Regions from separate parts of the Paenibacillus sp. J22R67 genome, predicted to be linked through region 2. Evidence: riboswitches for the same ligand, from Rfam matches in the RefSeq annotation. Region 2 holds a riboswitch; each other region holds the start of a gene.
The links. Region 2 has a riboswitch for cyclic di-GMP ahead of AC58VC_RS14640 (hypothetical protein). Riboswitches for the same ligand answer to the same signal wherever they lie in the genome.
Positions count from the first base shown of each region.

Region 1: linked by a shared signal. The riboswitch ahead of AC58VC_RS31430 (PilZ domain-containing protein) and the one ahead of AC58VC_RS14640 (hypothetical protein) in region 2 are both predicted to bind cyclic di-GMP.
Region 3: linked by a shared signal. The riboswitch ahead of AC58VC_RS28495 (putative bifunctional diguanylate cyclase/phosphodiesterase) and the one ahead of AC58VC_RS14640 (hypothetical protein) in region 2 are both predicted to bind cyclic di-GMP.
Region 4: linked by a shared signal. The riboswitch ahead of AC58VC_RS35860 (transglutaminase-like domain-containing protein) and the one ahead of AC58VC_RS14640 (hypothetical protein) in region 2 are both predicted to bind cyclic di-GMP.

Region 1 covers NZ_JCAUAX010000012.1:24,214-27,349, reverse strand. The annotation lists gene ychF (redox-regulated ATPase YchF) at 1-1,029, opposite strand, end outside; gene AC58VC_RS31430 (PilZ domain-containing protein) at 1,108-1,839, opposite strand; cyclic di-GMP riboswitch class I at 1,933-2,020, opposite strand; gene tadA (tRNA adenosine(34) deaminase TadA) at 2,299-2,754, shown strand; gene AC58VC_RS31420 (hypothetical protein) at 2,761-2,919, shown strand; tRNA gene AC58VC_RS31415 (tRNA-Arg) at 3,083-3,136, shown strand, end outside.
Region 2 covers NZ_JCAUAX010000003.1:588,046-591,181, forward strand. The annotation lists gene AC58VC_RS14635 (MDR family MFS transporter) at 1-1,063, shown strand, start outside; cyclic di-GMP riboswitch class I at 1,164-1,256, shown strand; gene AC58VC_RS14640 (hypothetical protein) at 1,361-1,660, shown strand; gene AC58VC_RS14645 (exopolyphosphatase) at 1,792-2,706, shown strand; gene gloA2 (SMU1112c/YaeR family gloxylase I-like metalloprotein) at 2,748-3,136, shown strand, end outside.
Region 3 covers NZ_JCAUAX010000009.1:255,787-258,922, reverse strand. The annotation lists gene AC58VC_RS28500 (BMP family lipoprotein) at 1-188, opposite strand, end outside; gene AC58VC_RS28495 (putative bifunctional diguanylate cyclase/phosphodiesterase) at 455-1,987, opposite strand; cyclic di-GMP riboswitch class I at 2,074-2,162, opposite strand; gene ilvA (threonine ammonia-lyase IlvA) at 2,233-3,136, opposite strand, start outside.
Region 4 covers NZ_JCAUAX010000019.1:40,485-43,620, forward strand. The annotation lists gene AC58VC_RS35855 (class D sortase) at 193-894, shown strand; cyclic di-GMP riboswitch class I at 968-1,055, shown strand; gene AC58VC_RS35860 (transglutaminase-like domain-containing protein) at 1,068-1,877, shown strand; gene AC58VC_RS35865 (collagen binding domain-containing protein) at 2,074-3,136, shown strand, end outside.

The sequences.
Region 1 (3,136 bases), on a different contig from region 2:
CCCTTTTTCCTTCGCGCCATTCATGGAGCCAGCCGTTACCAAATCCGTATAAGATACAACCTCGGCACGAATAAATCCACGCTCGAAATCGGTATGAATTACGCCAGCCGCTTGAGGAGCTTTCGTTCCTTTACGGATCGTCCAAGCTCTAACTTCCTGCACCCCAGCTGTAAAATACGTATACAAGCCAAGCTTGCGATAAGCTGCTTTAATCAATCTATTCAAGCCGGACTCTTGAAGTCCCAACTCTTCGAGGAACATCGCTTTTTCTTCTTCTTCGAGCTCAGCAATCTCGGATTCCACCTTTGCGCTGATCGAAACAACTTCGTTGTTTTCTTTCTCCGCGTACTCCTTAACGATTTTGACGAATGGATTCTCATCTGCTGTGGATACTTCGTCTTCGCTCACGTTGGCTGCATAAAGAACAGGCTTCATTGTCAGCAAGTGAAGGTCGCGGACGAGCAGCTTCTCATCATCGCTCAAATCGATGCTACGCGCCGGCAGATCGTTATAAAGTGCTTCCTTGATGCGTTCCAGACACTCAACCTCGGCTACAACTTTCTTGTCGCCGCCTTTCAGGTTTTTGCGGGAGCGCTCGATCTTTTTCTCAACAGACTCAATGTCAGCCAAGATCAGTTCAAGATTAATCGTCTCGATATCGCCAATCGGGTCTACTTTACCGGAAACGTGAGTAATATTATCATCCTCAAAACAACGGACAACATGCACAATAGCATCCACTTCACGAATGTGTGCCAAAAATTTATTTCCAAGCCCTTCACCCTTGCTCGCGCCCTTCACCAAACCCGCAATATCAACGAATTCAAAGGCTGTCGGAACAATGCTTTTAGGGACAATCATCTCTACCAGCTTCTGCAATCTCTCGTCCGGTACTTCAACTACCCCAACATTCGGATCTATCGTACAGAACGGATAGTTTGCAGATTCTGCCCCCGCCTGTGTAATTGCATTAAACAATGTCGATTTTCCTACGTTCGGTAGACCGACGATACCTGCTTTCAAAGCCATCGTAGTTACAACTCCTTAATTTTCGAAAATCATCCTTCTTATTATATAGTACTTGGAACGCAAAAAAAAGCCTGTAGGCTACTGATTAGCTGCAGACTTTTTTTCCAGTGCTTTTTTTGTTTCATTTTCCTGCTTCTGGACGAAGTAGGTTTCAATCTGATTTTTTAAAATAAATCCGCGCAGCGCGTTCGTTTTCTCGTCTGGGATGCTGATAAAACTTGCCCCGTAATAATAGCCGTCATTCGTTTTTTCTTGCCGAACAATTTCCATTGTACATGGCACCAAAAAGCCCAAAATCAACTCAACTTCAAGTTGGGAATTCTTCTGAATAACTTTTTCTAGCATCACATTTTCATTAATTGTGAATCCCAGGCCATTAACGGATAGATTTTTGATAGAAAACCGCATCGGTGTTTCAAACTGATGTTTAAGTTTCTTGTTTTTATCTTGAAGCCCGAAAATAAGCCCTTCATTCTTCACATCTACGCGGGGGAACTCCCGCTTTTCCGTAAACTTCCTACGGTTTTCAGGAGGATTCAGGACAATTAATGAGCCCCGATCTTTGGCCACAACTGTCGTATCCATAACAAACAGCCCGGATTTCGTGTATACCGTCATTTTACACTTATCTCCCAGCGCAAAAACGTCATATTCCGGCAGCTCCACTTCAATAATGTCACCGAGTGCGTAGGTCAATACGCCAGTGGCTACGAAATCATCCTTGCTCAGCATAGCTTTGCTGTCAATCATCACATCAGCGTCGTAGCCTTCCTTGCTGCCGTATTTCGCTGACTTTTCTTTGCTGACCATTTGTTGATCAACCCTCCCTCGATTTCCATATAAAAAATAGACTGCCCCTTTTGTCTGGGACAGCCTATTACCTCAACCTAAAAAGCATCGATTTTCGGTAACCAGGCTGTCGTAGTTCCATAGGAACCGTAGACCCTCGGCTTTGCGTCCTTACCTTTCGGCAAGTTTGCCATTATCGAACCCTGCATGAATGTCATGCTTTGTCGTACAATATCGTGCTATATGGTCTAAAAGACCTACATTACCTCTCATTATACGGTTGGATTTCCCCATTATCAACTAATTCTCTTGCATACATCATGTATTTGTTGTATGAATGAAAAAAGAAATAAATATCCACAACTTTTTAAGTTATACACATTGTTATCCACAGGTTGTTAACAACGAATATTTGTTCGATCCTTTGTTCACATGTGGATAAGATTATTTTTAGTGAGGTGTCCCCCTGTGGATGAATATATGGAGCATATTCCTTGGATGAAAGCAGCTATAGAAGAAGCACGTAAAGCCGAAGCCATTCGCGAAGTGCCGATTGGTGCCGTTGTTGTCCATCAAGGGCAAATTATTGGCCGCGGCTATAATCTTCGTGAAACTACACTGGATCCACTTGCCCATGCTGAAATGATTGCTATTAAGCAAGCTAGCGAGCATTTGCAAGCGTGGCGACTGCTTGACTGCAGGCTCTACGTCACGTTAGAGCCTTGCCCGATGTGTGCGGGCGCGATTGTCCAAGCGCGCGTTCCGCAGGTGATCTACGGCACAACCGATCCCAAGGCTGGCTGCGCGGGAACGTTGATGAACTTGCTGCAGGAGGACCGGTTCAATCACCGGGTCGATGTGGTCAGCGGCGTGCTGCAAGAAGAGTGCGCGACTATGCTGACACAGTTTTTCCGCAAGCTGCGCGGCAAGGAGTAAACGGTTGTGCGAACAAATTTCGTAAGCGGTGACATCCCCTTGTGCGAACGGGCGGGAACTATAGGCCGCTATTCTCTGGATATTGATCATTTCAGCGAGGAAGAGGAACTGTGGTCCGCAATTTCAGCGTTTTTAGCCGTAATGTTAGCTATCTCGGCTGAATAGGACCCTGTAGTTCCGTCTGATCCAGGGATCTGCGTTTTTGGCTCAAATAGCGCTCTGTAGTTCCCCGTCGCACGATGTAATCAGCGAAATTCAATTACACGCTAAATCTTGCCACTCAAAGGTTGCGCCACATAAGGCTTCGTGCTATCATAATCTTTGCCATGCGCCCGTAGCTCAGCAGGATAGAGCAACAGTTTCCTAAACTGTAGGCCGGATG
Region 2 (3,136 bases):
TGGAATGGGAGCCTTGGCAGGAACAGTTGGCGGCTTTATCGGCGGTAACTTATCGGACCGATTCGGTAGACGTATCATTATGCTGGCTGCACTATTTGGATGGGCGGTTGTGTTTGTAGGCTTCAGTATCGTGAAACTACCTGTTTTGTTCATGATGCTGAACATGCTTAACGGCTTGTGCCGCTCCTTCTACGAACCAGTATCTCAAGCTTTGATGGCGGATTTGACCGAGCCGGCCAAGCGACTCAGTGTGTTTTCAATGAGATACATGGCTATTAATGTGGGGGTTGCTGTAGGACCATTATTAGGCGCTTTTTTTGCGACGATGGACGGGTCACTACCGTTTCTACTGACTGGAATCGTTTATTTTCTTTATGCAGTTACACTTTATATTCTCCTCATCGTTTTTGGTATTAAGCAAATAGAAGGGGAGAAGAAACAACCGGTTACTTTTGTCGCCGCATTGCAGGTCATTCAACGTGATGTCACATTTCGCTACTATATTCTTGGCGGAATTATCGGGGCTATTGGCTACTCGCAAGTTATGGTGACACTATCGCAGTATTTGGAACAGAATTTCACTGAAGGTGTGAAGATGTTTGCAGTCCTTATGAGTGTCAATGCCATCGTGGTCATTGCGATGCAGATACCGCTTACACGGATTTTTAATAAGTACTCGCCACTTGTAGCGATTATATTTGGCAATTTGATGTTTGCGTTAGGGGATACCGGTTTTGCGTTCTCGCATTCCTTAGTTCCAATGATTGTTTCTATGGCGATTTTTACTCTAGGGGAGATTTTAAATTACCCTGCGGCAAACATGCTAATTGATAAGCTTGCACCCGAGCATATGCGAGGTACTTATTTTGGCGCACAAACCTTAACAAACGTTGGTCATTTTATGGGACCATGGGTGGGCGGATTTTTGCTTGTGGCGTACGGGGGCACGACGCTTTATGTAATCATCGCCTTTGTGACACTTGCGGGATCACTCTTTTACTGGAAAGGTGCCAATAATCTACAATCGCTCACGAAAAATAGGTCGAAAAAAGAAATTTTTTGATAGATATTGCAAAATTAGTTCTTGCGAACTATACGATTTCAAAACAACTTCCCTTATTCTTGAGAGTGTAGTTATTTCTTGCAAAAGAACTCACAACACATCTCGACAATGGCAAAACTGACGAAAGTCAGTGACGCAAAGCTACAGGGGCTACCTTGTTCTGTAATGGACTCGTTGCCAGCCAGCTGCCGAACGATTGGGTATTCAACTTAGAGCCCCCTCCGATCGGTACACTATGGTGGGGTTTTTCTCTGTCATAACTTTCATAATCTATGGATAAAAGGAGGACCAAGCAGCATGCAGTCTGAATTACATGAAGAGCAAAAAGTAACATCACTTTGCGGCAATCATGTTGCCCGTTTGGTGCCATCCTCGGATGGACCAAAGCTACTGATTAATTTAGAAGAATACGCGCTTAATGAAGCATGTTGGGATGTTGAAATGTTTCAGGGGAGAAGCAACAGCATTTTGATTTTCTACTGGAAAGGTGAAGTTAAGCTTTCCGTGAAAATGCCTCCAATGCCTCAAATTGAAGCATTTATGACTAGACTTTATCAAATCCTGACATCCAAATTAAGAACGGTTCAGCCCATCTAGGCGAACTGTTCTTTTTTTTATCCGAAATGCCCTTACGACAAAATGATTGTCACAAATCGATGGGTGCTGATATAATGGAACACATAGCCATACATAGTTCTTAAGTACTATTTAGTAGGGGGATTTGCGTTATGAGATTAATTACGCGTTCGGATTTTGACGGTTTAGTATGCGCAATGCTTTTCAAAAAGCTAAACATGGTCGATGAAATGAAATTCGTTCATCCCAAAGATATGCAGGATGGTTTGATCGAGGTTACCGAGAACGATATTTTGGCGAATGTGCCTTATGTTGCAGGTTGTGGATTATGGTTTGATCATCACTCCAGCGAACTTGAGCGGATGGGTGAAAAGGTAGCATTCAAAGGGGAAACGCGGATTGCGCCTAGTGCAGCACGCGTCGTTTACGATTATTACGGAGGGCAAGAAACCTTCGGTGATATTGACGATATTATGCTTGGCGTAGATAAAGCAGATGCGGCACAATTCAGTAAAGAAGATATTTTGAACCCAAGTGGCTGGGATTTATTGTCGTTTATTATGGATGCTCGGACGGGTTTAGGACGTTACCGGGATTACCGAATTAGCAACTATCAGCTTATGGAAGAGCTTGTGGATCACTGCGCCGTGATGACAGTCGATCAAATTATGGAGCTTCCGGACGTGAAGGAGCGGGTGAAGCGGTATTATGAACTAGATGCTCTGTACCGTGAAATGCTTGAAAAGCATACGTATACGGAAGGAAACGTGATCATTACCGATCTTCGAGATGTTGAAACGATCTATCCAGGCAACCGATTCATGGTTTACGCGCTTTATCCAGAGCAGAATGTATCCATTTGGATCGTGGACGGACGCAATAAACAAAATTGTGTATTTGCATGCGGGCACAGCATCGTGAATCGTACGTCCCAAACGAATATCGGGACTTTGATGCTCCAAAATGGCGGAGGTGGTCACCAGGCAGCAGGTACTTGTCAGGTAGAATATGCACAATCAGAGAAAATTTTGAAGAAAATTGTTGAAACCATGCGAATAGACGGATAAAATATAATAAACGAGCCGCAGGATGGGGAGTTTCTCCCGGAATGCGGTTTATTTACGGAGTGGGAGGCGTGTTAGTGAACATCGATCGCATTCATCATGTGGCTATTATTAGCTCGAATTACGAACGGTCGAAGCATTTCTATGTTGATTTACTTGGAATGACCATCGTAAATGAGACGTACCGGGCAGAACGCGATTCCTATAAGCTGGATTTGCGCATAGGACAAACGGACCAGCAGATCGAATTGTTTTCGTTTCCTAATCCACCAGTAAGAGTGAATAAGCCAGAGGCGCGTGGGCTTCGGCACTTAGCTTTTGTAGTTGGGGATATGGACGTAAGCGTGAAAGAACTAGAGAGCAAGGGAATTACGGTCGAACCGGTACGAATTGATCCCATAACAGGCGATCGGTATACGTTTTTTGCAGACCC
Region 3 (3,136 bases), on a different contig from region 2:
ATGTCTGTTACCATGCCGATTTTGATATCTTTACCGCTGTTATTGCTTGGTGCTGCAGATGCCGCTGCACTTGCAGCTGGAGACGCGGAAGCGGCCGGTTTTGTTTCTTCTTTTTTGGCTCCGCAACCTGTCAAAGCAACCGCGGAAACAGTGACAGCCATTAACGCTGTTGTGAATACTTTTTTCATCATCTTTACCCCCAAAATAAATTTAAAATTGTACCTTAAATCCCACATTCTAGGTTGACCAAATTCAGTTAAACTATGTATGTCTGATCATAGACCGAGTGTATCACTTAGAAACTTAAGTGAAAAGCAATCCATACAGTAAATGAGCATAATTCGTGATGTTAACCAAGTTGACATGGTCTTTTTGTAAAGCCCCACAATATAGGTTTTAAGCCCCAATTATTTATTATACTACCGCCGGTCAATAAAATCTAGATGACCTATTTTTAATTTTTTTCGGTCATCAATGTCAGGAATTGAGCAGGGGATAGCGGACTGCTGAACAGTTTTCCTTGCACCTCCGTACATTGCAGAAATTTCAGGTACTCGAACTGTTCTTCCGTTTCGACACCTTTCGCGATTAAATTCAACCCTAATCGGTGAGCCATCCGGACAATGGCAGCAGCAAGCTGTTGATTCTCGTCATCATCGACAAGATCTCTGATCAGCGTGCTGTCCAGTTTCACACTATCTAGCGGCATACCCTCTAATCCGCTGCGTGTAAATAGCCCCGTACACAAGTCATCCATGGCAATGCGCACGCCAAGCTTTTTCAACATCGTCAGCTTCTTGCTCGCTTCTTGCACGTTCGAAGATGTAATGCTCTCCGTAAGGTCTAGTTCGACCAGACTGGGATCAATCCCTATTTCTTGCAGCACATCAGCTATATAGGCAATGAAATGATCATCTTTGAACTGTGAAGATTGAATCGCGAACGTCATTCTAAGAGGCTCTTGGCCGGCATCCTGCCAAGCTTTCATCTGCTTGCATGCGGTTTGAAACGCCCATTTGCCAATAGGCACCATGAATCCCAGTTCGTCCGCAGCTTTCCGCCAATCCATGAGCTTACGCAGCTGCTTGCTCCCCTTCTCCCAGTAAAGGCTGACCTCTGTGCCGATGAGCTTACGACCTGCGATTTCATATTGCGGCTGATACTGTAATTCGAACTGTTCCTGCTCTAAAGCCAGACGGAGTTCGTTCTCCATGTGAGCTTTGCTCTTCACCATTGTATCAATGTCCGACGCATAGAATTTAAAGCGATTAGCATTCTCATGGTTTTTGGCCTCGTACATCGCTTCATCTGCACGTTGAAGAAGCTGTTCAGGCCGAGTGCCATCTAATGGATACAACGCAATCCCCATACTAGCGGTTATCGTAATGGTTTTTCCATCCAGGATAAAGGGTTCATCGAGCACATTTTGAATACGTGTAGCCACTACTCTAACATCTTCAGGTTTGGTGAAAGATTCAAGCAAAATAATAAACTCATCGCCGCCCTGCCGGTACACCGTATCCGATCCACGCAGACAACCTAGCAACCTCTCAGCAGCCAAACGAATGAGCTGATCGCCAGAGGCATGGCCAAATACATCATTGACTTCCTTGAATTTGTCCATGTCGAGAAATACAACAGCTGCAAGCTGGTCATAGCGCTGAGCATGAACGAGCACGCGTTTCAAGCGGTCCTCAAACAGCCGTCGATTCGGTAATCCCGTTAATGTATCATGGTAGGCTAGATAAGCTAACTGCTTACTCTTCTCCTCCTGTTCGATTCCATTAAGCCGCAGGCGACGGATACAAATGGCAAAAAAGAAGCAAATGAGCGCTTGAATGAGAACGAACACGATAATCTTCGGAGTAAATGTAAAAGAAGCAGCGGCAAGTAGATTGGCCGTCAGCAGAAAGAAACCCAGTATGCTCAAATTGCGGAGTTCCTGTGCTTGCGTCTGTTGGATCCACTTTAAAAAAAGGCTTCTCATTGGGGGGGAACCTCCATTCCAGTCATCAAAAAAGGCTATTCCATTTGGAATAGCCGTAGGCGTACCTGTATCGGTAAATTGCTCCTGTCGGCAGCCCAGCCATCATCGTTGCGGGTGCAACCTAAGACCCGGAGCTTTGCGTCCTTACCTTTCGGCAAGTTTGCCTTTTACGATATTCAGGTAAAAAAACAAAAAGCAGGACTAATTAACTATATCACAACTGTTTCTACTCTGGCTATTTTTACTTAAATTAGCAGATTAAAAAGTTTCGGATCTTTATTAATTTCAATGTAACCATAGTCCTTACGTGACAAACGCTCAATAAGACCTTCATAATCATCTTTATTTTTCAATTCGATACCGACTAGTGCTGGAGCATCATCCCGATTATTCTTTTTCGTATACTCAAAGCGGGTAATATCGTCCGTCGGCCCAAGAACTTCCTCCAAAAACTCACGCAAAGCGCCCGCGCGCTGAGGGAAATTGAGAATAAAGTAGTGCTTCAAGCCTTCATACACGAGCGATCTTTCTTTGATTTGCTGCATCCGGTCTATGTCATTATTACCACCGCTGATGATGCAAACCACGTTCTTGCCGCGAATTTGATCCCGGTAAGCATCAAGCGCCGCAACCGGAAGAGCGCCTGCAGGCTCGATAACGATGGCATTGTTATTGTAGAGCTCCAGAATCGTCGTACATTCCTTGCCTGAAGGGATAACAACGATATCGTCCAGCTTCTCTTTGCATATTTCAAAGGTAAGCTCACCTACCTGCTTCACAGCTGCGCCGTCGACAAACTTCTCAATCGTAGAGAGGGTCACGACTTTACCCTGCTTGAGCGACTCCTGCATACTGGCGGCACCTTCAGGTTCAACGCCAATAATCTTAGTACGCGGAGAAACGCTGTCGACATAAGTCGCCACACCAGCTACAAGACCGCCGCCGCCGATGGTCGCAAAGATAAAGTCCGGCGTATCGGACATCTGATTCATGATCTCCAGACCTACAGTGCCTTGTCCCGCAATCGTGCGAATATCATCAAAGGGGTGAATAAACACCTTATTCTCTTTGGCGCAGTAAGCCTTGGCGTGATTGGACGAATCGTCGAAAGAATCCCCTGTCAGAATCACTTCTACAAAAGATCCGCCA
Region 4 (3,136 bases), on a different contig from region 2:
TTAAGCAGGCTTTTTAAGCTTTTTTAATGACAATATTCTCTTTGCTCAGACTGCGTCGGCATGAACAGTTTTGACAGACCTTAGGGAAGGGATTCATGCAACCGTATAGAATAGAAATAAGGAAAATAATGGTTTGATTTTTCGGGAATGCGTGCTTGCGCATGAGATCCACGAGAAAGGCAGGTACCTCTGGTGATTAGAAAAAAGCTTTCACTGTTATGTATCATTCTTGGGATTATCATTTTCTTGTATCCGATGGCTAACGACCGATATGAGAGCTTTCAGCAGCAGAAGATTTTGAAGCAATGGGAGGACAATCTACAAATGATGGATCAGGCTGTTGTTGAGCCAGAGGAATCACCGCTGGTGGATGTGCCTGTCGTGGCTCCACCTCTTCCTGCTCCTGAGGTTGAGGCTGCGCCGACAAGTAGCCAGATGCCGCCTGTCCCTGTGGCCGTCGCAGCGACGCCGAAGCCTGTAGCGATGCCCAAGAACATGGAAGGTGTTCTCATCATCGATAAAATAGACCTCAAGCTGCCTATACTAACGGATGCTACGGTGAATAATTTAAAAGTATCCGTTGCTAGCATCGCCAATACCGGTAAAGCAGGGGCAATTGGCAATTATGCGATTGCAGGCCATCGAAATCTGACCTATGGGAAAAACTTCAATCGATTAGATGAAGTCACCGAAGGAGATTTAGTCGAAGTAGATACCGGGAATAAAAAGTATGTCTATAGAGTTGTTGATAAGCAGTACGTCCTCCCGGAAGACGTCTGGGTGCTCAAAGGTAACGGCAAAGATCGGGAGATTACGCTAATTACTTGCCATCCTATGGAAAATCCGACTCACCGAATTGCGATTAAGGGGATCCTGGTGCCATCCGAGAAATAAAACATGTAATATTTTGTCTATTCAGAGGTACGAGCCTATGTTAAGATTGCTGTATAAGGATTCGGTGCTTTTTCTCCGATAAAGGCAAATCTAGCGAAAACTAGAGACGCAAAGCTAAAGGGCCTTCCTTAGTAGAACTAAGTTGGCAGCCAGTTACCGAAAGGAGATTTCTTGTGTTTAAGAAACCAGTCAGACTAGCAATTCTTGCCGCGATACTAGGCAGCAGTCTTGCCCCGCAAGGGATATTGGCAGCTTCCACCTCGCCTATTATTGACAAAGTTGCTCTGAATAAAGGGATTATCTCGGTCAACTATGAAGGAGCGAAAAGTACCAAGGTTCTCGTCCGAATCATGAGTGGGAATGTCAAATATGACTACACTTTCGCTGAGGGAGATCAGTACCCTTTGCAGCTTGGCAATGGCGCATACAGCGTGGTGATTGGTGAGTCCATAGGACCGAATAAATATAAAGTGGTTGCGCAAGAACAAATAGATTTGGAGATGGAAGACGAGAACGCAGTCTTTCTACAGGCCATTCCACTGATTAATTGGAATATGGAGTCGAAAGCAGTCGTTCAGGCTAAGCAAATAGCGGGCGATAAAGAAATGGATATGGATAAAATAAAGGCCATTTACGGTTATATCACGACCCATTTTAAGTATGACTATAAGAAAGCCCGAACCGTTGCAGATAGTTATGTACCTGATCTGGATGTGATTTACGAAGCTTCCGAAGGAATCTGCTACGATTTTTCTTCTACTTTTGCTGCAATGGCAAGAAGTGAAGGCATTCCAACCCGTCTTGTTATGGGGTATGAGATACACGATCCTGAGACCTATCATGCGTGGAATCAAGTTTTCTTGAAGGAACGTAATGAATGGGTGACAATTGATACCACATACGATGCTGTGCATGTACAAGCTGGTGAAGCGGTTGAGTTAGAAAAAAACAGTGCTAATTATAAAGTAGCCAGAATATATTAAGATAGGAAAGTAACCTGTACTCATAACTGAGTGCAGGTTTTTTTGTTTGTTATTTTTTGTGAAGAAATATAAATTCCACTGATTTACAATACAGGTCGTATCATATACTATTAATAATGATACGACTTGTATCTTTTACATAAGGCATAAACAAATATTCTCTACAAGAATCAATTTGTGAATGGAGGTTTGAATAATGATGTTGAGGAAAAAAATGAGTACGCTGCTAATTACATTTTTAATTCTTATGCAGAGTATTTACGGGATTGGCGTTGGAACGGTGGCCAGTGCGAACACCATTAACGAGAACATTATAGACAGTGTGACCATGGCTGTATATGACAGTGCAGGGCAGGTCGTGACCGGTGACGTTTACGATCCGAACTCCAAGATACAGCTGGACTACACGTGGTCTCTGCCGAACGGTCTGTATCATAGCGGCGATACGTATTCCTTTCATCTGCCGCAGCAATTCTTACTTTTTAATGATATCAGCGGTGGCCTAGTGATGGGACAGGATCAGTTAGGAACATTCCATGTTGATCGGACTAGTCATCAAGTGGTGATCACCTTTAACGACTATATAGAAAGTCATGATAATGTACATGGTACGCTCACCTTCAAAACGCAAATAGATAAGAGCCAACTAACCGAAAGCACGATTGTCAATATTACCATACCGGTTAATTCAGGCGATCAGATTTTCACTCTTCATTTTCGACCGACGGTCAGCTCAACAATTGATAAAAAGGGAGTATCTGCAGGGTTCAATTCCAAGGATATTAACTGGACTGTTGATGTGAATAAGAAACTGGATTCTGTTCAGAATGCGGTGGTAACGGATCCTATCCCGGCAGGTCTATCTGTTCCTGTTACGGTGGCTGTTTATGAACTAGGAGTTCATCTAGATGGAACTGTGGTACAGGGAGCATTGGTGGATGCAAGCCAATATACAGTTGATATAACGGGACAAAATCTAGCTATTCATTTCGCGGAAAGTCCGATTACCAAGGCATATCGCATTCAATTTACGACGACAATAACGGATTCTAATAAAGAGACTTTCGTGAATACAGCAACGTTCAAAGGAAGCAATAAAGAAGCTGTTTCCGCTTCTGCAACGGTTCAGGTGCAGCAAGGTAGAGATTTGGATAAAGAACAGGATGGTTATAGTCCCGTTACGCAAGTCGTTAGCTGGTCTATTAAATATAATTATAAAGAGAAGACCATTGCTCAACCCCTTGCCTTCCTAAAGGACT